DNA from 3 places in the Paenibacillus sp. NPDC101420 genome. Region 1 is predicted to be linked to each of the others. Evidence: riboswitches for the same ligand, from Rfam matches in the RefSeq annotation. Region 1 holds a riboswitch; each other region holds the start of a gene.
What was found. A riboswitch is a leader RNA that binds a small molecule or an ion and turns the genes downstream of it on or off. The one in region 1 is predicted to bind cobalamin.
Positions count from the first base shown of each region.

Region 2: it holds a riboswitch for cobalamin, as region 1 does, so the genes downstream of both, metE (5-methyltetrahydropteroyltriglutamate--homocysteine S-methyltransferase) here and ACQKMP_RS19570 (anaerobic ribonucleoside triphosphate reductase) in region 1, are expected to answer to the same signal.
Region 3: it holds a riboswitch for cobalamin, as region 1 does, so the genes downstream of both, ACQKMP_RS26915 (S-layer homology domain-containing protein) here and ACQKMP_RS19570 (anaerobic ribonucleoside triphosphate reductase) in region 1, are expected to answer to the same signal.

Region 1 covers NZ_JBNNSE010000004.1:380,819-389,201, reverse strand. The annotation lists gene ACQKMP_RS19600 (sporulation protein YjcZ) at 422-523, opposite strand; gene ACQKMP_RS19595 (hypothetical protein) at 554-709, opposite strand; gene ACQKMP_RS19590 (hypothetical protein) at 888-1,118, opposite strand; gene ACQKMP_RS19585 (N-acetylmuramoyl-L-alanine amidase) at 1,212-1,565, opposite strand; tRNA gene ACQKMP_RS19580 (tRNA-Thr) at 1,620-1,691, opposite strand; gene ACQKMP_RS19575 (MTH1187 family thiamine-binding protein) at 1,786-2,094, opposite strand; cobalamin riboswitch at 2,469-2,703, shown strand; gene ACQKMP_RS19570 (anaerobic ribonucleoside triphosphate reductase) at 2,921-4,906, shown strand; gene nrdG (anaerobic ribonucleoside-triphosphate reductase activating protein) at 4,903-5,418, shown strand; gene ACQKMP_RS19560 (ribonucleoside-diphosphate reductase subunit alpha) at 5,474-7,807, shown strand; gene ACQKMP_RS19555 (ribonucleotide-diphosphate reductase subunit beta) at 8,088-8,383, shown strand, end outside.
Region 2 covers NZ_JBNNSE010000002.1:226,298-234,680, reverse strand. The annotation lists gene ACQKMP_RS09820 (TVP38/TMEM64 family protein) at 147-767, shown strand; gene msrA (peptide-methionine (S)-S-oxide reductase MsrA) at 867-1,853, shown strand; gene ACQKMP_RS09810 (DUF4349 domain-containing protein) at 1,975-3,105, opposite strand; gene ACQKMP_RS09805 (hypothetical protein) at 3,343-4,122, opposite strand; gene ACQKMP_RS09800 (DUF1540 domain-containing protein) at 4,492-4,644, shown strand; gene metE (5-methyltetrahydropteroyltriglutamate--homocysteine S-methyltransferase) at 4,783-7,104, opposite strand; cobalamin riboswitch at 7,238-7,443, opposite strand; gene ACQKMP_RS09790 (undecaprenyl-diphosphate phosphatase) at 7,702-8,383, opposite strand, start outside.
Region 3 covers NZ_JBNNSE010000009.1:33,513-41,895, forward strand. The annotation lists gene ACQKMP_RS26915 (S-layer homology domain-containing protein) at 1-4,007, opposite strand, end outside; cobalamin riboswitch at 4,172-4,372, opposite strand; gene ACQKMP_RS26920 (hypothetical protein) at 4,463-5,041, opposite strand; gene ACQKMP_RS26925 (cellulase family glycosylhydrolase) at 5,261-6,982, shown strand; gene ACQKMP_RS26930 (hypothetical protein) at 7,045-7,338, opposite strand; gene ACQKMP_RS26935 (hypothetical protein) at 7,363-7,917, opposite strand; gene ACQKMP_RS26940 (carbohydrate ABC transporter permease) at 8,092-8,383, opposite strand, start outside.

The DNA.
Region 1 (8,383 bases):
ATGACATCGCGTAAGTATGCACTTTTAGTTCACGTACTTACCTAAAGGTAAGCACTGCAACCTGCCTGCACGTGATTGATGTATAGTCTTCGGGGCGAATCTCGTCTTCGGTGTACACCCAAATATCACACAAGAGAGACTGGGTCATTCCGCCATTTTACTTGAGTAAAGGTTAGACGGATGTAACGTTATGTGTATGAACTCTATATCACTGATAAAAAAATTTGCCTGAACGCAAAGAAATACCCCACCATTACTGGAAGGGTACGGTACTTCCGCATAATTTCAACATAATCCATTTGGGATACTCGCCTACCACTTAAGGTTGACAGGGTGCGTTTTTGATTATGTATGAAAAAAATCCACCAGCATGAGTACTGGCGGATTTAATAAGGTGCAGCTATATTGGGAGGTTTGAAACTTAAATAAACAAAGTCTTAGAGATGATTACCAACAAGATAAACAGAACCAGAATTGCGGCGGTAGAAGTAAAGCCACCATATCCTCCTGCGAATTCGCCCATTTTAACTCCTCCTTTGTAATTGAATACAATTTAAAATATACAAGCTTTTGTAATGATGACCAGCAGGATAAAGAGCACTAAGATTGCCCCTGTGGATGTAAAGGCTCCACCAACAAAACGTTCAGGTTCACGTTCACGTTCACGTTCACCAACGCCGCAACAACGTTCTCCACGTACTTCGCCCATTTGTCAATTCCTCCTTTTTAATTGGATACAAAACTAAGATATGCGGGATTTGTATCGGTGCTTGGGTAAAAAAGAAACGAAAATAGTAGGCCTGTTGCGGGATCCGACATTTCGTAAAAAACAAAAAAATACCCACCAGCCGAAGCCAGTGGGCGGTTTTTCCCGGTTTTATGATTTTTTAAATAAGGGCTATAGCCAGCAGAGTGAACAAACTCAAGGTTAAGATGTCATTTGTAGCAAAAGGATTACCAAAAAAAGCTGAAGTGTGCACAGATCCGTTATGTTCCGTTCTTAAGTAAACATTATTTCTGTCCACATTTGTAATTACGCCTACGTGCTGTCTACCATCTTTAGTCAGAATCCGCACTCTTCTATTCATGTAGCGCAAGCAGCTGCAATAAGCATCCATCAGGAAACTCCCCCTCGCTCGTATTACTTTATTTTATGATGAGAGGTTACGCCGGTAACGGCCAGCAGCGCCCAAAACTTCCGGCTCGACAAATTAACTTTCCAGTTCACTTTGTAAGGTTAACTGTCTTACTTGCTCTTTCTTGCCGTTTACGAGTACTACCACTTTATTGTCATTGTTGCCCTGATTCGCTGTTTCCTTCTTTTTCAGCCCTAGGTACTTTGCAATCCCGATCACATGGCTATCAATGATTGCTTGGATAACCACATCTTTTTTGAGTTTGGCAGCGTCGGTTGCCACATCCAAAAATAAATTCTCCGTGAGTACTGCAGGTATGTTGCTCTCACGCACCACATGCAGTTTTTTTGCCTTTTGGCCCCGGTCGTTGGGGACTCCATTACAAGCGGAAAAGACACTCTTTCGGTAGAAGAATGGTAGAAGAAACAAAAAAGCGCGACTCCCCAAACTTCAAGAATCCGCGCCAAATATGGTTTTTTGGGATGCTGGTGAAGGGAATTGAACCCCCGGCCTACGCATTACGAGTGCGTTGCTCTACCCCTGAGCTACACCAGCTTAAGCCGATTTTTCTGTCAAACAAAAAATATTATACAACTTTCAGCCAGAAACGCAAGCCTATTTCTCCCTATTTCCCTACTCTCCCGAACTGCTATTCCACCTGTAGTTTACGCTCCACAGACTCCAGCTTTCCACGGCTAGTGGAGGGTTTATCGCGGCGGTCGTCTATTTTAAGTGAGGTAGAGACACGCTCTGCACCTGCGGAAAAAGGAGACTCGTGCAGCGCTTCGACTGCAGCAAAAATACGCTGAAGAGGCCCTTCGATGATTGTACCCATGGATGTAAGCTCATAAGTAATCCCTTCTACCGTCTTCAGCACTCGCTGCATATCCGCAACATAGCTGCTAAGGCTCGTACTACCTGTTCCAATCGGAATAACGGTTACTTCAGCAATAGGCATGGGAATACCTCCTCGGAATTTTAAAGTATGTGTCTCCTTCTATTGTAACAACTCCACCGCTCTCCCACAAATGATCTCAGCTTTATTATGCCCCTTCTTCTTTCCCCAAAATTCTCCGAAATATGACTTTCGCCACAAGTATTTTTTCTAACATGAATTCTAGGGTCATCTGCACTACATTTATGGACTCTTTGTGGCATCTTTTCGGACAATTTATGAATCATTTTTCATATGCCTGTGGATCAATTGTGGATTACTTATGGACAGCCTGTGGATCATTTGTGGAGTACTTTTGAAGAACCCGCTCCCCACGCGGGTTTTCTAAAAAACTATTTACAAACACAACATCTTGGGTTATTTTTATCTAACGACAACAAAATATAGTGGAGACAGGCGCTTTGATCCTTTATCGGAATTAGAGCTTAATAGGGAAGTACGGTGAAAATCCGCTGCGGTCCCGCCACTGTAACCGGATGCCCCTTACAAGCTTTTTTAAGCTTAAGATGGGCAGATCTCCTGGCAGAAGCCACTGAGGGGTAAGAGCCCCCTTGGGAAGGCGCTGAGAGGTCCTACGGAAGCCAGGAGACCTGCCTGTTTCGACGACACCAACTATGAGTGCCTGCGAGGAACAGGAACGGTGTCCGCATGCGGTCATCTTCTTAGAGACCACTGCAAATATCTGTGTGGATATTTACATAACGCATCGGGCATTTTCTGCCATCCTCGCTAGAGGATGCTTTTTTTATGAGATCACAATGAATATACGGCCGCTTATGCGGCCCCACTTCTTAATGATAGGACGATAGACTGAGAGGAGAGCTATACAATGACGTTGTTGGAGAGACAATTTAACGGTACAACAAATGCACGAGAAGTTCTTTTAGAAGAGCTCATTGATTTAGGACGCGATATTATCGACAGCCGGGATTTGGACCTGCTGCGCGAGAATGCCAATTTGAACGGAGAGAGTTTCTCCGGTAAAATGAGCAAGTTCGGCAGTGAATATTCAAAATGGTACGCCCGCAACTTTACGATGCCGCCGCAGCTAGTGCAAGCCATTGATGACAATGTCGTCTATGTGCATGATCTGGATCAATACGCAATCGGAACGACTAACTGCATTTTCATCCCGTTCGATAAGCTTCTCCGCGAAGGCTTCAACACCGGCAACGGCAGTGTTCGTCCTCCGAACTCCATAATGACAGCTATGTCACTGGTAGCAATTATTTTTCAATCCCAGCAAAATGCTCAATATGGCGGCGTATCCGCCAATAAACTCGACTATGATCTAGCACCTTATGTAACCAAATCCTTCGCTAAGCTGTTCCGCAAGGGTCTGGATTATTTTGATGAGGGACAAGCTAATGATTCTTTGGGCGAGATTACAATGAGCCGGATCGATCTGGCGGAGTTATATCCAAAAGCGTTTCGTTTTGCACTAAAGGAAACCGAAATCGAAACCCTGCAAGCGGCTGAAAGTATGGTACATAATCTCAACACCATGTCCAGCCGATCCGGTGGGCAAATTCCGTTTACCAGCATCAATTATGGTACTTGTACTTCACCAGAAGGTCAGCTTGTGATCAGCTCCCTGCTAACAGCAACGATGAACGGACTTGGCAGCGGAGAAACACCTGTGTTCCCGATTCAAATCTTCAAATGCAAGCAAGGAGTCAATCAACAGCAAGGTGATCCTAACTATGAATTGTTCCTAAAAGCGGCGGAATGTTCTGCACGCAGACTATATCCGAACTTCGCTAATCTGGACGCTCCGCTCAACTTGCAGTATTATGATCCAAGTGATCCTGATACGGAATTTGCTACAATGGGCTGCCGCACCCGAGTGCTCGGTGACCGTTTTGGGCGTAATCATTGCTCCGGGAAGGGCAACCTTTCCTTTAATACACTGAATCTGGTTCGGCTCGGTCTGGCACACGGCACAGTAACAGGCCGACGTACCGTCGCAGATGAAGCTGGCTTCTATGAGGATCTAAACCACTATATGGATATTGCGCTGGAAGGACTTCTTCATCGGTTCCACATCCAAAGCGCGCAAAAAGCTAAAGCATCCGATTTCATGATGCGAGAAGGCGTCTGGGAAGGCGGCGAAAATCTCGCTCCTGAAGACTCTGTAGGCGAACTGCTGAAGCATGGTAGTCTGTCGCTTGGCTTCATCGGTATGGCGGAATGCATGAAAGCCATGTACGGCAAACACCATGGCGAGCATATGGAAGTCCATGCCAAGGCTGTGGCTATCGTGCGTCACATGCGGGAGTATTGCGACCTTAAAAGTGAGGAACTTAATCTCAACATTACCTTGTTCGCAACACCAGCAGAGGGCCTGTCCGGCAAATTCACCAAGATTGATCGCAAGGTACTGGGTTCTATTCCGGGCGTAACTGACCGTGAGTATTATACGAACTCTTTCCACATCCCTGTATACTACGATCTAGGTGCTGCTCAGAAGATCAGCTTGGAAGCTCCTTTCCATGAATACTGCAATGCCGGGGCTATTTCTTATGTCGAATTAAATGGCAATGCCCGCAGCAATCCATCTGCTTTTATCAAAATCATTAAATATGCACTAGAACAACAGGTCAGCTACTTCAGCATTAACCATCCGATTGACCGCTGCTCCAGCTGCGGATACGAAGGCGTAATTGGGACAAACTGTCCTTCCTGCAACGCACATGAGAATGACGTGCACATCCGTCGTTTGCGCAGAGTTACAGGTTATTTAACTGGCGACTATCAGACCCGCTTCAATGCCGCCAAACAAGCCGAAGTACGGGATCGCGTTAAGCATCTATGAATATTTGCGGATACTATCCGGAGTCGATTAACGAGGGAGAGGGCATGCGGGCCGTCCTCTTCATCAGCGGCTGCCGTCATCGTTGCCCGGGATGCTTTAATCCCGAGACATGGAACTTTAAATATGGAGAAGCCTTCACCTTAGAACGTCAACATGAAATCATTGCAGAAATCGCCGCTAACCCTTTGCTGGATGGTCTAACACTGGCAGGCGGCGATCCTTTTTTCTCGGCAGAAGAGGTACTTGGGTTCATTCATGAGCTTCGCGCCGTGCTCCCTGGCTTCCCCATCTGGATTTACAGTGGTTATACGTATGAGGAACTAACCGCCCTTCCCGGTTCGCCGGAGTGGAATCTACTTACACAGTGTCAGGTATTAATAGATGGACGTTTTATAGAAGAATTGAAAGATACTACACTTCCTTACCGAGGAAGCTCTAACCAACGCATAATCGACATTCCGGCCAGTACGAACGGCTCGGAGGTCTTTCTGTGGCAGCCTACTGCGCTATAATATATCAATTTTTGATATTCAAAATTAATCCAAAATAAGAAGGGATGAAATAACCATGCCACAATTCGTAGTAAAACCAGATAATCGCCAACTGGCTTTTGATGAGAAGCGCCTTTCCGTATACGCCGACCGTATCTTAGAAGGTCTTGATCAACTAAATAAAGAAACATTGCTGCGGGGAGTAATTTCCAAACTGCGTCGTGACTCCGTAAGCGGAGAAGAAATTAGCAATGCCTTCACCATGAGTGCTCTAGAGCTTGTAACGAAAGAAGAGCCTACTTGGAAGTTTGCAGCTGCCCGTGCCCTTCTGACTACCCTTTATAAAAAAGCAGCCGTTCATCGCCGCTATAAAGCTTATCCAGAAGAGCCTTACGGTGAGCTGTACCCGCTAATTACGGATCTCGTAAAAAAAGGAATCTATCGTGAAGAGCTTCTAAGTCATTACACCAAAGAACAAATTATCGAACTAGGTGGGTGTATCGATTATACACGCGATCTTTTGTTTGACTATATCGGTCTGCTTACGCTATCCGACCGTTATTTGGCGCATGATTTTGACGGCCGTGTAATGGAGCTTCCACAAGAACGTTATATGATTATTGCTATGTACCTGATGCACCGTGAACCAGCTGAGAAACGTCTTGAGCTTGTAAAAGAAGCTTACTGGGCTATGAGCAACATCTACATGACAGCTGCTACCCCTACAATGTCCAATGCCGGCAAAAAGGTCGCTGGACAGCTATCCAGCTGCTTCATTGATACGGTAGACGATTCCCTAGAGGGTATCTTTGATTCCAATACAGACGTAGCGCGCCTTAGCAAAATGGGTGGCGGTATCGGCGTCTACCTTGGTAAAGTACGGGCACGGGGTTCGGATATCCGTGGCCATAAGAACACTAGCTCCGGCGTAATTCCTTGGATTCGCCAATTGAACAATACAGCAGTCAGTGTAGATCAACTTGGAACACGTAAAGGTGCTGTCGCTGTCTACCTTGATGTATTCCATAAAGATATTCTCGCTTTCCTCGATCTTAAACTAAATAATGGTGACGAGCGTATGCGTGCACATGACGTATTCCACGGTGTAACCCTGCCGGACTTGTTCATGGAAGCCGTTGAATCACGCAGCCACTGGAACCTCTTCTGCCCACATGAAGTGAAGAAGGTTATGGGCTGGACGGATGAGAACGGTCGTCCGCTTGGTCTGGAAGACTTCTACGATGAAGAGCTTGGTAAAGGCACTTTCCGTGAAAAATATGCTGAAGCTACAGCCAATTTGGAATTGTCCCGTATTACCGTTCCTGCGATCGACATCATGAAACGGATTATGAAATCACAGCTTGAAACAGGTACTCCATATATGTTCTACCGTGATACGGTTAACCGGACGAACCCGAACCGTCACCAAGGTATGGTCTTCTCTTCCAACCTGTGCACAGAAATTATGCAGAATCAATCCGCTACCGTTATTGAACAGGAAGAATTAGTAACCAAAGATGGCAAGACCCGGATTGTTATCTCCAAAATCCCTGGCGATTTCGTAGTCTGCAACCTGAATTCGATTCACTTGGCACGTGCGATTCCAGCTGGTGTGCTGGAAAGACTTGTACCTATCCAAGTACGTATGCTGGACAACGTAATCGACATTAATAATATTGAAGTTCTGCAAGCACAATACACGAACAGCCAATACCGCGCAGTCGGTCTCGGCACATTCGGCTTGCATCACCTATTGGCACTCAAGGGCATTCGTTGGGAATCTGATGAAGCCGTAGAATATAACAACCATTTGTATGAACACATCAACTACCTGTTGGTACGTTCGAGCATGGAGCTTGCCCGTGAAAAAGGCCGTTATCCGAAGTTCGCCGGTTCCGATTGGGAGACAGGTGCATACTTTACTTCACGTGGCTACGTTAGCGGTGAACAAGAAGGTAAATATGTAACCACTGAACAATGGCGCGAGCTGCAAGAAGAAGTGGCTAAAGACGGTGTTCGTAACGCATGGATGTTCGCGATTGCACCGAACGGCTCCACATCGATTATTGCCGGCTCCACAGCCAGCATTGATCCTTTGTATGAATTGCTTTCCTATGAAGAGAAAACAACTTACAAGATCGCTAACCCAGCACCGGATCTGTCCGACAAGACGATTTGGTACTATAAAACTGCGTTTACAATTGACCAAAACTGGTCGATCCGCATGGCTTCTGCTCGTCAGCGTCACGTCGATCAAGGCCAAAGCTTTAACCTGTATGTTCGTCCTGACATCAAGGCTACCGAGTTCCTTGAGCTGCATCTGAACGCCTGGAAGGGCGGATTGAAATCAACTTATTATGTGCGTAGCCGTGCTTTGACAATAGAAGAGTGTGATTCTTGCGCTAGCTAAGAGTCTTACTGCTTTAAAAAATTTGGTGATTTAATCGTAACTGCGAGAAATGTTTGGGCTTCCGGTCGCTGTTATCCTCAGATTTCTTGATCTATACCGTCTTCGCGGTAGAAATCCGAGGATAGCATATGCTTTCGATGCGAGCTTTCCTACGGAAAGCTTTCGGGCGAACGCTATCGCTCCTACAGCTCCAAACTTTCTCTCCGTTACTTCATCAACCTAATTTAATTAAAGATCAGACAAGACGAATTACCAGCGCAAAAAAATGGAGGGAAATTAAATGCAACTACAAAAGATTTTTAACACTGAAGCACCCAACCAATCCACACGCATCATCGACGGTGAGTGCTCAGGTATTCTGAACTGGAACGATATTCGCATGCCGCATATGTACAAGCTGTACAAGGTGCTGCTGCTGAATCACTGGATCGCGGATGAAATCCCAATGTCCAAAGATGCGCAACAATTCCCTATGCTCGATGCTGAGGAGCAACGCGTATTTAAGATCAACATCTCCCTGCTCGCCGTGTTAGACTCGATGCAGACGATGTTCGTAAGCGACGTGAAGCGTTATTT
Region 2 (8,383 bases), on a different contig from region 1:
CACTTCAATATATCGTTCTTTTCTCTTTGTTCTCTACAAATGCTATTATACCTGCTTCTCATTCTCTGACAATTGATCTTTGCTTCAATATTTACTTCATATCCCGTATGATGAGATGAATGAGTGGAAGAAGGGGCATATTATCTATGAAGAAATGGTTCTCGATTGTTCTTTATGTTTCGGGTACAATCCTTGCGTTTATCTACAGATATGACATCCTAAGCTGGATGAAAGAGGATCATAATCTTTTCAGTTCTATAGGGATTGCAACTTTACTGGCCCTGTTTCCAGTTGTCCCTTATAAAGCTGTCATCGGATTCTTCGGTTATGCATACGGAAGTTTAGCGGGTGCCTTGATTTGCTGGCTAGCTACAAATTTGGCTGCCGCAATCCTTTTTGGCGTTGTGAAGTACTTGTTTCAAAGCCAAGCGAGAGCTTATTTAGCCTCTATTCCCGCACTCGAAAAGTTCACAGTAGGCATTGAGCGGCGACCTTTCGCTTCGATTGTCCTAGCACGACTCGTGCCTATCATTCCCCAAACAGCTGTTAACATCTACGCTGGAGCAGCTGGTCTGCCTTTTTGGAGCTATATTGCAGCTTCCGGCATAGGAAAAATACCGGGGATTGCATTATACGCTTTCCTCGGGAATCATCTGTTCCAGGACCCTGTAAGTGCGATTATTGCCATCATCGCCTATGTCGCTGTGCTAATTATCGCTGGACTGAGCTTGCGTCCGCGCTCTCAAGAAGCGAAGAATAACCGATAGCGAAAGAACTTATCGGTTACAAACTGGCAGGCAGTTAGTATTTGCTTTATAATTAAATTGTGATCTATTTAATTGCATTATGTGAATGGAGGGATATCAATGAGTGAACATCAGACTAACCATATAAATACCAAGACAGAAAAAGCAACCTTTGCAGGTGGATGCTTCTGGTGCATGGTCTCGCCGTTCGAAGAATTGCCAGGTATCATTAGTGTCGTCTCTGGCTATACCGGCGGTCATACAGTGAACCCAACCTATGAAGAGGTTTGTTCTGAAACGACAGGACATGTTGAAGCTGTACAAATTACGTTCAACCCAGATATTTTCCCTTATAGCAAGTTACTTGAGCTGTTCTGGCAGCAAATTGACCCTACCGACGCAGGTGGACAATTCCATGATCGCGGGACTTCTTACGGAACAGCAATCTTTACCCATTCGGAGGAACAAAAAGAACAAGCAGAAGCTTCCAAGGCAGCTCTGCAAGCAAGCGGTCGGTTCTCTAGTCCGATCGTAACCCCTATTCTCCCGGCAGCCACCTTCTATCCTGCCGAAGAATATCATCAAGGTTACCATCATAAGAATCCAGGCCACTACAAACGTTATCGCAAAGGTTCTGGCCGAGAGGATTTTATCGAAACCCACTGGACACATAAAGAGGACAAACAAAGTTTGAAAGAACGTTTAACCCCTCTTCAATATGAAGTCACTCAGAACAGTGCAACAGAATCTCCTTTCCGGAATGATTTTTGGGATCACCATGGAGATGGTATTTATGTAGACATCGTATCTGGCGAACCGTTATTCAGCTCGCAGGATAAATACGATTCCGGTTGCGGCTGGCCAAGCTTCACTCGTCCGATCCGGGACTACGCTGTGAAGGAAAAGACGGATCTCAGCCATTTGATGGTTCGGACAGAAGTTCGCAGCAAAGTAGCGGATTCCCATCTAGGCCATGTCTTTGACGATGGTCCCGGAGAAAACGGTTTACGCTATTGCATAAATTCGGCGGCGCTACGATTTGTACCGAAAGAGGATTTGGAGAAGGAAGGATACGGGGAGTATCGCATACTCTTCCAGCCTGCCTAAACATCAATCCTCAGCACATAAAAAAACGGTTGTCGTCCTTTTAGGATGACAACCGTTTTTTTCTCTTAAAATATAAGAAAGTATAAGTTTCACGTTATACTTTATTCTTATGCTTGTAGGTCTATTCTTTCTTTGAGTCCTCTGAGTCCTTATTAGCCTTCGAATTATCCTCTGAAACTGCCTCCTTAGGCTCTGTTGCCGCAGGGATGGCTTGCTCTCTGTTCAGCTCCTTATTTCGCTGACGAATTCTCTCGGTCTGCTGCTCCCGACGCTCGCGAATATTTTTACGGGAAACTAATACAATAGCTAAAATAATGGCAGCCCCGATAAGTATCGGTAACGCTCCTGCAAGGATAACGACAATCCACTGAAACATCACAGATAGTGCATTTAAGCTTCCGTTTAGAGCATCTGAAGCACGTTCCAGTAACGGCCCTTGCTCCTTCTTCTCTTTGACAGCAATACTTTCATCCGTCTGATACACTCTCAATTCTACCGTAGAAAAGGATACATTCTGATTGATATAACGCATTCTACCTTTAATCTGCTCAATGCTTTCTTGAATCGAACCAAGCTCGTTCGCGAAGGCGACCAGATCAGTGGATTTCGTCGCTTTTTTCATAAACTCTGTATATTGTGCTTCCATTAGCTGTTTTGCCTTCAAACGTGACTCCAGATCAACATACTCTTCTGAGACATCCTGACCTTGAATGCTGCGCTGTAGAGATTCGTGTTTTACTTGTTCTAATTTATTCAGAAAAGGTGAGAATCCGGAGGCAGGCACCTTAAGGATAAACGTCCCACCTTGCTCGTACTGCGACATATTTTCATTAAACTCAATAATATATCCATTGGCCATGGTTACTAAATTACGTATTTCAGTCTGTGCTTTTCCATAGTCTTCTACTTCCATGTTAAGATTCGCTTTATAGATCAGCTTCTTGTTCAAGCCCGCTACTACATCGCTACCAGTAAATCCCGCACTTGCTTGATCTGTATTTTCTGATGTGGAGCCCTTTACAGCCATATTCTCGCTGCCAGTTGCTTCTGCCTCAGGAGCTGCCGAAGTGCTTTGATCCGCTGTTGAGGCCATCGAGCTTTGCGATTGTACCTCTACTGCTGCGTCGTTACTCGTACTACCATTTTCTTTTGCCAAACTATCTGCCGCTGAATTTCTATCCGCTGAGCCACAACCCGCCAAGACTACCGTAAGAATTAATAAACATAAGTAATGCAGACCCCATTTGCGCATTCTCATTCCTCCAAAAATGTAATAGATACCGCTTGCACGGATCATAATATCGTTACGGAATGTCTTGTTCTAAGCAGATCTCTTCCGTCACTCTTTACTAAGACGTTCCAAAACTTGGAAGGTTGCACTGAAAAATGGAATTGTGTACAGTTTCTTATGAATTATGTTCTCTAAATAAAAAAAAGAGTCGCATTTCTGCAACTCTTTTAGTTCAAGCTGTTATTTTTCAAGCAAAAATCAACCTGGGTTAGAAGCGCTTTGTTTAATGGCATATACACCATCTGGTAACGAACCGCTTAATAATCTCGCAATGTAAATATCAACATCATAACTAGTAGTGCCTACAAGAACTGAAGAACCCTGAACATTGGCATAGGTCTTCTCCGTAATCACACCAAATGAGTTATTCATAATCGGCGTGTATTCCATCCAAGCATAATTGTAAGGATTCACTGATGCAGTTGTCGTGTTACTGCCACCATAAGTATTAGACCATGATGAGCCACCAGTAATACCAGTACTTACAGCTGTTTGTTTTGCGGTTACACCAAAGCTTGTATTCGCGATATAGCCTTGAGATACTGAATAGCTAATGTTTAACAACGAATTTGCAGAAGCACTATTATATACAGGCTGAGAGATTCTTCTAGTCAAACCACTTCTAGTGACATATGAGACATAACCATTTTGTTGGTAGGAGTATATCGTTGTTTGATAAGCATCTCTAGGTGCAATTACAGAAGCGTCATCAAAGGAAGAGTCCGTTATGAACAGGGGTATACTTGGTATCAGCCCCTCTTTAGCAGCTTCTAAAGCTTGACCTTGTGCAAGAATTTCATTGTACTCCTCTACTGAAATTTCTGACAATCCCGTAGCTGAGGCTTTGTAGACTTTTATGATTTCTGATTCACTTATTTGAGGAGCTTGGTCATTATGTACACCTTCTGCACCTGCATAAATAGGTAAGCACAAGATGAGCATTAAGGCAAAAGGGAATAGTAATAACTTTTTCAACATCTTCATCCTCCAATATTTCAGATTAGGAGCGGCCGTTCCCTATCGAAAATATTACCATATAATTCTTGTAATAATATAGATATTTAGAATTATTTTCTATTTTTAGGTATGTAAGTAATAAGTATCTTTTGTGCTTTTTTATAATTTTTTGTATAACTTTGTCACATTTCTGTTATCGAATAACCCATTTGCTTACACACACTTTATTTGGTACAATTACCACGTCTAAACACGTAAAAAAATACCAAAAAACCCTCTATTCATAATGAATGAGGGCAGAACACGGTTCTGTTCGGACAAGCTCCACCTTGTTGAACAGAGGAGTTTTTAAATAATGCTGTCTATTACTAAAAGGGGAGGTGAACCCTCATGGCAAAAGACGTAATTTGCGAAGTTAACTCCTGCACCCACTGGGCAGAAGAGAACAAATGCAGTGCTGATTCTATCTTTGTAGCTTTCCACAGCTCCCAAGAACCTACACGTGCAGAAGAAACAGATTGCAAGACTTTCGAAAGCAAATAAGGTGATGATTTGAAGGGACCCTCCACGGTTCCTTCTTTTCTTTTCTCATTCTATCAAGAATGAGAATTATTATCAAGTGGCTGAAATAAAAAGCCAGGGAGAAATTCCCCGGCTATGATTTATTGTATACCTCTTATGTTATTTGGAAGCACTAACTCCTGCATTTTCTCTTGCAATAGCGGCAGCCTTTACCATGTTACGAAGTGCATCTTCTGTCTCCTGCCAGCCACGTGTCTTAAGACCGCAATCCGGATTAATCCAGAACTGTTCAGGATCAAGCACCCGCAGCGCACGATCAATATTAGCTGTCATCTCTTCTACTGCAGGAACCCGTGGACTATGGATATCATATACACCAAGACCAATTCCTTTATCATACGCCTGCTCCTCAAAGCTAACGATCAGTTCCCCATGGCTACGTGAAGTCTCAATAGAGATAACATCTGCATCCATCGCTGAAATGGAGTCTATCATGTCATTAAATTCGCTATAGCACATGTGGGTATGAATTTGTGTCGTAGCCTTCACATGATTCGTCGCGATACGGAACGACTTCACCGCCCAATTCAAGTATGCCTCATGATCTTCAGCCTTCAAAGGAAGTCCTTCACGGATAGCCGGTTCATCTACTTGAATCATCTCTATGCCTGCATCCTCCAAAGCTTTAACTTCATGACGGAGCGCTAAGGCAATTTGATTCGCTACTGCTTCCCGACTAAGATCATCACGTACAAAAGACCAATTGAGAATTGTAACAGGACCAGTCAACATGCCTTTAACAGGAAGGGAAGTTAACGACTGAGCATAGACGCTTTCTTTTACAGTCATAGGCTGGATAAAAGCTATATCCGCATAAATAACTGGTGGCTTAACGCAGCGTGATCCGTAGGATTGAACCCAGCCATTGCTAGTAAATAAGTAACCATCCAACTTCTCCCCGAAAAACTCCACCATATCGGTTCTTTCGAACTCACCATGCACGAGTACATCCAGACCCAGCTTTTCTTGGAAAGTGATTGCATCTGCAATCTGCTCACGAACGAACCCGTCGTAACGCTCTTGATTCCATACGCCTTTACGCCATTTCAACCTTGCCTGGCGCACTTCTACAGTCTGTGGAAAGCTTCCGATTGTTGTCGTTGGCAGAAGTGGCAGCTGCCACTTCTCCTGCTGCACCTTCAGGCGTTCAGCAAAAGGTAGGCTACGTTGGTCTGGTAAATCTGTAAGTCCGAGAACTTGCTCGGCCACATCCTTACGACCGCGTTCAGGAAGTGCACGGAAGGCAGTAAGGGCTTCACGACTGGCCGTCAACGCAGCAGCAGCTTCTGCTGTACCCTCTAAGGCTGCAGCAAGCAGGCCAAGCTCTCTAAGCTTCTCATCAGCAAAAGCTAAAGCAGCCTTGACGGTGGCCTTCAGCTTCACCTCACCCTGAACAGTAACCGGAACATGCAGCAAACTGCAAGAAGGCTGTATAATAAGACGATCAAGTGATACATGTACACTCAGCTTCTCGATTAGCTGCAGCTTAGCATCCAGATCTGAGCGCCAGATGTTGCGTCCATCAATAATACCCGCTCCCAGCCACTTATCCTCAGGCCAGCCAAGACGTTCAATCGATGCCAGGTTCGTCCCGCCATCATGGACAAAATCAAGACCTAAACCTTGTACCGGAAGCTTGAACAGTGCCTCCAGCGGTTCAGCAGCTTCAAAGTAAGTCTGCAGAATAATATTTAATCCAGGCACGGATTCAGCAATTTCTGTGTAAATCGAGTTAAGTAAGGATAATTCTGATTCATTAATTCCTGTAACAATCGCTGGTTCATCAATTTGTACCCAGCTTACTCCTTCTTGCTTCAGTTCCTGCAACAGCTGAACGTAAACCGGAAGAAACCGAGCAGCAATCTTCGCAATATCCGCAGATGCAAAACCTTTTGACAACTTAAGGAATGTATAAAGGCCTAAAACCACAGGTTTACCCTCAATTCCCGCTTGGGACTTGGCAAAACGATAAGCAGCCAATGGTTTATTCTCGGTCAGACGCGGCGTTTGTGCACCGATCTCTGGAACGATGTAATGATAGTTCGTATTGAACCATTTAGTCATCTCGCAAGCGGTAGCCTCAGCATTTCCTCTAGCCATCGCAAAATAAAGATCAAGCCCAATATCGCCACCATCATACGCATAACGTGGAGGTACGATCCCGAACATTACAGCTGTATCTAGCACATGATCGTAGAACGTAAAATCATTTACCGGAATTAAATCAATTCCTGCCTCCTGCTGAGTCTTCAAATGCTGAAGCTGAATTCCTGTCATTTCAGTACGGAACGCTTCCTCATTTATTTTTCCCGCCCAGAAGGCTTCCAACGTTTTCTTCCACTCGCGGTTTTTTCCGATTCTTGGATAGCCAAGATTGCTTACTTTTACTTTGTTCGTCACTTTGCAGCTCCCCTTCTCCATCTTCTTATTTTGGACTCGATATCACTTGCATTCCTATAAAAAAGAGCGCCCTTCCCTAAAAAAGTCAAAGGGAAAGACGCCCATAATATACCTATGGTTAACGTCTAACACCTTCCTATCCTCCGTAGGTGAAGCAGTGCTGTTGAAACAGGCAGGTCTCCTGGCTAGCGGTGTCAGCATCCTTAGCAGTCTTCCCAGCAGTAGTAAATTGCCAGTGACATATGTTGCTATGGACTCTTCCGTTACAGTGGCGGGACCGCATCGGCTTCAAACCGAATTTCCCTATTAAGCCTACCGAATTACTAATTTCCGGCAAGCACCTGTCTCCGATATTGTCAAGCTAAAACGCCTTCGGTGTCCTTATACGGACGGTAGGCGTTTATGCGAGAATTATAAGAAAGTATTTCGTGATACTTATACTTTCTTATCATCCATAAGCTAAAACGCCTTCAGCGTCCTTTTAAGGACGGTAAGCGTTTATGCGAGAATTATAAGGATAAAGTGAGTGTCTTAAATCTGATGTCATCATACGTGAAAGCCCCCGTCATCTGCAATAGATTACGGGGGCTTCTGTTATATCGATTCCTTATAACGGATTTAGAAAAACACGAAATATACTACTGCAGCAAGTACTATGCGATATATAGCAAATGGTAAAAGCTTAATCCGGTTGATCAATTTCAAGAAGAAACGCATTGATAATAGTGCAAATACAAAGGCACTGATAAAGCCTGCAATGAAGAACGGCAGGGCATCGATGGTGAAATATTGCCAGTTCTTCATCAGTGAGAGTAAACTGGCGCCTGCCATGATTGGAACAGCCATAATAAACGTGAAATCAGCAGCAGCGCGATGACTCATACCCAGAAGAACACCACCAGAAATCGTCGACCCGGAACGAGAAAATCCCGGCCACAAGGAGAAGCACTGGACCAGACCAACACCTAGCGCCTGCTTATATGTAATCTGATCGACACTCTCCGTTTGAATCTTCTTTGGTCCGAATAGATCCGCAATAATCATTAATACAGCACCGACTACTAGACCGATTAACACGGTGGATGTAGAGAATAAATGCTCGTCAATATAATCATTAAACAGAACCCCCAGCACGCCTGCTGGCACTAAACCTACAAGCACCTGTGTAAGCTTAAGGTGGCCGCCTTTTTCAAGCTGTGGTTGTTGCTCGGTTACAGGATCCAACTGCTTGCGGCTGAAGCGCTTTAAGCCCAGCAATTCAATGAACCTATTTCTAAAAATAACTACAACTGCTAATATT
Region 3 (8,383 bases), on a different contig from region 1:
TATGGACTAACTGCTTTGTTGCCACTCTTATAATCATGGGTTCTAGTAGCTACAACAGCTGCCATTTCTCTAGTTACAAGCTCTTTAGGCTTAAACTGATTATTGTCACCTAACATAAGTCCGGTGGCAACAATGGTTTCCACATCTGCTTTTGCCCACGCAGACACAGTATTGATATCTTTAATAGCTGTACCTGGCTTCGTAGCCGGGATTGATAATGCTCTGACAATAATGGCTGCCATTTGTTCGCGAGTAATCTTATCATTTGGCTTAAATTCATTATTAAAGCCTGTAATTAACCCTGCTTTATGAGCAGCATTCACATATGGATAGAACCAATCTCCCAGAGCGACATCCTTGTAGGTAATTCCTTTGTCACTCTTGATATCCAGTTCCAATGCTGATACTAGGATCTTAGTAAATTCTGCTCTTGTAATGTGATCTTTCGGATTTACCTGACCATTGTTACCTTGGATGTACCCTTTTACTGTAGCTGTTTCAATCGCTGAGAACGCCCAGGATGAGATCTTATCGACGTCTTTATACACTTGCTTGATATCGTTAGGAGTCGCTGTTGGCGATGGACTCGCATTCGGGTCACCCGGTTTAGCGATATCACCTGGAGCTGGCGTACCACTTGGTTTTGGTGTAGCAGATGGGGTTGGAGTTGGGCTCAAAGTTGGCATCGGTGCATTTAGATCCACACCCAAATTCGTAGTATAACGCCACTGAATTCTATCCCCGGCACTTAGGTTATATGAAGATGCACCATAATTAGGATATTTTCCATTCACATTATACATCCATCCACTACCGCTACCATGGTCAAATTCTCCATCACCAGCTATGGATTCAACATATACACTTCCAAATGTACTGTTCCAAGAATATCTATAGTCGATATCGCGGCTATCTAGCACTCTTTCTAGTACAGACCACACTGTGTCACCAGATTGTAGCTCTACCTGTACAGATGGAAGAACATATCCCTTCTTAATCGTAAGCTTATCCACGGATAGGGTTACATATGGTTTCGATGGAGTGGTTCCTCCACCATTGCCACTACCACCGTCGCCACCAGGTGTCTGAACTACACTGGATGTGTACGCAATGTAATCAGTGAAGTGATTGGTTTTTACGATTAAATCATTTCCATTATCGTAGGCATACTCTGACTTGCCGCTTGCCAAACCTAAGGCGTCACTTGCAAATTTTTGAATCGCATGAGGTGCACCATTTTGAATATAAGCTACATCTTTTCCTTTAAGGTCCTTAAAGGTTAATGTGATAAATTGACTGAATTCTACTCTTGCGCTGCCACCCATAGAAAAAGCTTGAATAATGCTCTCCAGCTTCTTATCCTGGGAAATAATCTGATTCAGACTATCTTTTAGTGCAGCTTCTGTGCCTGTTAAAGGTGACATTAGTTCAATCGCTGCGGCATTTCCACTTGTAACTTTTGCACCCTTAGGAATGACTACAGATACGTCACCTTTGGTAGCCTCAATCTGAGGAAGATCGCTGTTATTAGGTAAACTAACACTAACCTTCGATTGTTGACTTTTAGGAATAACTACCGTTATTTCCTTGTTGCTATCTCCTGTGCTGATCGGAACGATATAATCATGAGCATCATCATTGATTACAACTTCCGGCTTATCACCAGAAGGTAACGGAAATTCTTTCGGACCCTCTGGTTGTACAGGTGGTTGTTCAATTACCACATCATTCATATCAAAGAGACGGTTACTGTGATTAATCAGACGATCATAGGACACAAGTGCATACGTACCTTGGTCCGTAGCCATCCCATCTACTCTTCCGGTGAGAATATGCTTAAATCCACCATCCGGATCAGCAAAGGTAAGCAGTGCATCAATCAGTGAATTTCCCTTTTTAACAAACCTTAAGTCACTGTGCGGATCTATGCCTACGCCAGTTAAAGCAACAATGACCTGCGCGATGCTCTCACTGCTTGTGCTTCCCCAGCTTGTAAATCCACCTTGATCATTCTGTGTGCTTGATAACCATGCAATCGCGCGATCCACAGCAGCTTTTACATTAGGATCCTTTGCATAGTAAGGCGCAAGTGCTTGCATCGTCATTCCAGTGATATCGGTATCGGCTTTAGTACCAAATAACGCCCATCCACCAGTTGGTGCTTCTTTTTCTAAAATATACTGAACTAGTTTTTCTCTTGTGGTTTGATCTGTAACGCCTTCTACTACAGGAATATCATAGTTATGACTATCTAAGGCAATCAGCGCAAATATGGGACCATTAAGCCCTTGCTTCTGAACATATTGAAAATCTGCAAGTGCATTTCTTAAATCATGCCCTGCAACATTCGTGATATCTTTTCCGATCGAGGTAAGTCCTAGAATCGCTCTGGAATGCTCTGTGCTTTTAGAAGGGTCGAGTTTTCCATCCTTCATTAGCTTAGCTACTTCAGCAGCTACATTATTATAATAAAGATTGTAATAGCCACTTGGAACCTCGAAGTTGGCCCGTGCTAGAGAAAGAATCGACCATTCCCCGCTACCTGTTCCAAAAGACGGATTTTTTACAGTGTTTAGGATATAGGCAAGGTTTTTATTTAATTGTTGTTTGGCTACAACAGTAGTAGGTTGTTCAAATGGAACATCATTCATGTCATAGAGACGGTTGCTATTATTGATCAGACGATCATAGGATACGAGCGCATATGTACCTTGATCCGTAGCCATAGCGTCTACTTTACCGGTGAGAATATGCTTGAATCCACCATCCGGCCCAGAGAAGCTAAGTAAAGCATCTATAAGTGAATTTCCTTCTTTAATAAACCTAGGGTCACTGTGCGGATCTACGCCTACGCCAGTTAAGGCAACAACAACCTGTGCAATGCTCTCACTGCTTGTGCTTCCCCAGCTTGTAAATCCGCCTTGAGCATTTTGTACACTCGATAACCATGCAATCGCCCGATCCACGGCAGCTTTTACATTAGGATCCTTTGCGTAATAAGGCGCAAGTGCTTGCATCGCCATCCCGGTCATATCGACGTCGGCTTTGGTTATACCTAAAGCCCAGCCCCCGGCATCTGCTGCACCTTTTTTAACTTCTCTATCTAAGATGTACTGAACCAGGTTTTCTCTTGTGCTTTGATATATAACTCCCTTCTCATCAGGATCAGGGAATAATACTGGAATCTCATAGTTATGACTATCTAGTGCAATCAGAGCAAATATGGGACCGTTGTTCCCTTGCTTCTGAATATATTGATAATCAGCTAGTGCATTTCTTAGATCATGACCTGCAACATTCGTGATATCTTTTCCGATAGAGGTAAGTCCTAGAATGGCTCTGGAGTTCTCTGTGCTTTTACTAGCGTCGAGTTTTCCATCCTTAATTATCGTTGCTATTCGCGTAGCTACATTGTTGTAATAGAGATTGTAATAACCGTTAGGTACTTTGTAGTTCGCACGTGCTAGAGAAAGAATCGACCATTCTCCGCTACCTGTTCCAAATGAAGGATTCTTTACGGTGTTAACGATGTAGGCCAAGCTTTTATCTAACTGTTCTTTAGCAGTGATTTTATAAGTAACCTGATAGGTTACATTATCTGCTTTGTTTCCTGCGCCATCTATAGCTGTTACTGCGATTACGTTACTACCTGGGTTTAGAGATGCTTTGTACTCACCATTAGTAGCTGACAGAACGACTTGGTTCAGCTTTACTACTGGAATAATGTCTTTATAGACATTGTCTGTAACCACTACTTTGAAGCTCACATCTTTACTGGATACTTCCTGTTTATCTTGTATACCTTCTATTGAAATCGTAGGCTTCTCTGTATCTGGCTCTTGTACTAGCGCATTAATCTGCTCTACTAGAGCTTGATCAACCTCTGTTGTTACAACTGCACTATCGGCAATTGCTTCATTCGCATGAGCCGGGATTACGCTTGTAGAGAACGTCGTGATAAATACTGCTACAATAAGTAACCAAGCTAAAAACTTATTTTTCTTCATGTTTCCATAACCCTTCCCTTCTCTTCCTATGTTAAAAAACAGAATAAACTTTCATAGCACTACAAAAAAACCACTCAACATACGTCAAGAGGTTTAAGATAGTGAACCGCAACAATAGCAGGCATATACTATATCAAACACCTCTCTATCGCTCGTAGAGTTTAACGGTGTATTAGAAACAGGCAGATATTCTGGCTCAAGTATCATCACCCTTGCTACCTTCCCAGTTTCCCAGTGGCACCTTGCAAGGACTCCTCTTTCACAGCGGCGGGACCGCGCGGGATTCACACCCGCTTTCCATTTAACCAATCTATGATTGTAATTCCGAAACATTCATAATTGGCACCTATTGCTAATATTAATTTTTCATGCTTCATCATATCTAATATAGTTGCTTTTGTCATGCAATATTTGTTTTTTGTATAACGAGTAGTTAGCGATAATCCTATTGAATATCAAATCATTCTAACCACAATATATTCTTTTTCTCTCAGCTCAAAACCATCCTCCAGTGACAAAAAGGCCAAATCAAAGATTCGATCATACTTTTTATTACGTGGGAGTCCTTCTTCCTCAGCCCAGCATGTATAGAGCTCGAACTCGGCACCAGATACCCCATAATCTGTCATAAGCCTAAATAACTCCCGACAACACTTGAGTGAGGCGTTATACGATCCCGGTAGAGTATCTTTTAGCTTAGGGGATACAGAGAAGCCGCCCCAATTCGGTGAAATCCGGTACACATACGGACTCCGAAAATGCTTGCGAATCTCATCGTTCCAATACCCAAGTTCCTCTATAAAAATACCCGCTGCATCTTCTTCCGAGTCATATACAAGACAGTCCTCATCTCTTAAATGAGATAGATCTGCGATGTCATCCAAAGGAATTATGCCTTGCAGGCGCAGAGCCTCTCTTTGTTTCTTATACTCCGGGGAATTTTTCACTTCATTATATGTCTTTGCTGACGGTACACTGCCTCTTTCTCCTAATGGAAGCTCTGTAGCCGAGCCTATGTAATGAAATCTGCTCACTGGATTGCCCTCCATAACTTTGGAATCACTGCAAATCACTAATTCATATATGAATTTACCACAAATTAGTAAGGTACTCGTTGAAATTATTCTATGTTAGGGTATTTGGTAAGCGTTTACAACGAATTCATGGAGGTGTACGTATTCATCTAAGCACCAAAGTACTAAGGAAGGTCAGGTTTAAGCATCCTCAAAAATGATCTTACAAAGGAGAATTCAATGACTACTCGAATCCAGAAATCATTCTTATCATTGACCCTTGTCACCGCTCTTCTGCTCTCTTTGTTCTCATCCATTGCCGCCGCTGCCACTAAGGACGAGCAACAAGCTAAGGCAGCACCAAAGAGTAAGATCCAATCCTATGTAGACGATATGCAGCCCGGATGGAACCTTGGCAATACTCTAGATGCTACAGGTGAGGATGAAACCTCCTGGGGCAATCCGCGTGTGACCCAAGAACTGATTAAGAAAATCGCCGCACAAGGCTACAAAAGTATCCGTATTCCTATCACTTGGGATTCACACATAGGCGAAGCACCGAACTACACTATTGAAAAAGCTTACCTCGACCGTGTCGAAGAAGTTGTAGGCTGGGCGCTGGACGCCAAGTTATATGTAATGATTAACGTCCATCACGACTCCTGGTTATGGGTAAGTCATATGGAAGAGAAGCATGAGGAAACGCTGGCGCGTTATAATGCAGCATGGACTCAAATTGCGGACCGCTTCAAGGATAAATCCGATAAGCTGATGTTCGAAAGTATTAATGAACCTCGTTTCACAGATGGCGGAAGTAAGGATGAAGCGAAGATGGAACAGATGCTTGCAGAGCTCAACAATTCCTTCCATCAGATCGTTCGAAACTCAGGTGGAAAGAATGATGTCCGTCCGCTAGTGCTACCTTCATTAGAGACTTCTCCTACCCAACCTAGAATGGATCAGCTCTACAAGACGATTACAGCTCTTAACGATCCGAACATAATTGCGACCGTTCACTACTATGGCTTCTGGCCGTTCAGTGTGAATATCGCTGGTTACACCACGTTTGAAAAAGATACAAAAAACGATATCATCCAAACTTTTGATAACGTTTACAACACATTCGTAGCTAAAGGAATCCCTGTTATCGTTGGTGAGTTTGGACTGCTAGGATTCGATAAAGATACAGGTGTGATTGAACAAGGCGAGAAGCTGAAATTCTTCGAGTACCTTACCTATTATTTAAAAGAAAAGAAAATGACCTCCATGCTCTGGGATAATGGGCAGCATTTCAACCGCAAAACGTATAAGTGGTCCGATTCTGAGCTGCAGGGTGTATTAATGTCTGGTCTGAAGGAACGTTCCTCCAGCACTGAAAGCGATCTGGTCTATCTAAAAAAAGGTGCAGCGATCAAAGACACCAAGGTGAAGCTGAACCTAAACGGCAATAAGCTAACCACGATTAGTGCAAATGGGAAGTATCTAACAAAGGGAAAAGATTACACCTTGAATGGCGAGGAGCTCACACTCAAAGCCAGCCAACTCAAAAAACTCACAGCTTCCCAAAAATACGGTGAAAATGCCGTGTTAACGCTGAAATTCAACAAAGGTGTTGCGTGGAGACTAAAGATCATCGTGAATGACACTGCCAAATTAAGTGATGCCAAAGGTACGACTGAATCGTTTGCGATTCCAACTACCTTTAATGGTAACCAGCTTGCCACGATGGAGGCTGTCTATACCGCTGGTGGCAATGCAGGCCCGCAAGACTGGACACCATTCAAGGAGTTCGGCAATACGTTCTCACCCTCTTATAACACGAAAGAAATCAAGCTGCTTCCAGCCTTCTTTAAAGATGTTAAAGATGGAGAGGTCATCTTGAAATTCCACTTCTGGAATGGTGATATCCTTACGTACAAGATCACGAAGAGTGGAACAAACGTTGTAGGAAAATCTTCTTAACTTTCGCTGTATAACATAAAAAGAAGTGTCCCTTCACGGGGACACTCCTTTTTTTAACTACATCATACATATACTTCTTCATACGTCATCAACATCAAGCGATAGACCAGATATACTCCAAGATAAGCTCCCGTTAAAAGGAACATTGGATTCAAAAAAATCGCATGGATCGAGGTCATAAATACCGTGTTATCTCTTAATATTTCATATATAGCTAGGGCAGAAATATTACCTAAAATAAGCGTAGACAACACAGAAGCTACATTAAAAACAATACGCCACTTTATCCATTTCCGTTGTATCATTAGCATGGCGACGGGAACCACTATACTGCCAAATACGATTAGAAATTTCATTTAGCCAGCCACCTCAGTATCTCTTTAATCCTCCAGTTCAACACTTTCGATTTGCCCCTCGGCATTCACTGTCCACTCGATATCAACACCTGGCATCAATCCAAGCATGTCCTCATCTTCGATCACTACATGATCGGGAATGGTTATGCTTTGCTCTCCCCCACCTTCGACTCTAACGGTAACCTGTTTACCGTTAGACGTAGTAATCTTCCCATCATATTCAATCTGCTGCAAAACAATCTTTTGAGTCGCATCCGTTATGGTAACCCGCTTGCCGCCGTCTGTCAGCAGCTCAATCTTTTTATGATAGCCATCCTTTAAAGCAACTTCCTTAATCACCCTCTTAACACTAACACCCGCCGGAAGTCCCTCTGTATTTGTACCGGACGAGGTATTGGGTTGTTCAGTGGCACTGTTCGTAGCTGCAGGTGCAGTGGCTTCTGTTGTAGGCGTTGGAGTTACTTGTGTGGTTTCATTGGCAGCTTTAGAGCAGCCACTTAATAGGACGGTGCAGGCACAGATCAAACAAAGAATTGAAGTTCGAATCTGACGTTGTGAATTTCCTTTATTCTGTGTCATCATTTACCTCCGCATTTAAATTTCTTCCAGTTCTATTTAGTGAACATAGTTTTACCTCTTCCCTTCCTTTTATACCCCAACTTCCCCATATAAGATCGATAGAATGGTAACAATTCATGAACATATCAAAAAACCGCCCTGATTTAAGATCAGTGGCGGTCCTTGTAAATTAAATTATTTGCTGCCGGTAAACGTAATTCCCTTTATAAAGAAGCGGTTGAAGAATGCATAAATAAGTAGTGCGGGTAGGGTAAACACCATTGATGCAGCCATAATATAATTCCAGTGGCTAATATACTGGCCCTTAAAAGTATTGAGACCAAGTGTAAGTGTGAACATCGACTTGTCTGACATGAACATCAGTGGCTTCAGAAATTCATTCCATGCACCCATGAATACAAAGATCGTCTGAGCCGCCAATGCGGGGATAGCTAGTGGCAGAGCAATGCGGAAAAATGTGCCGAAT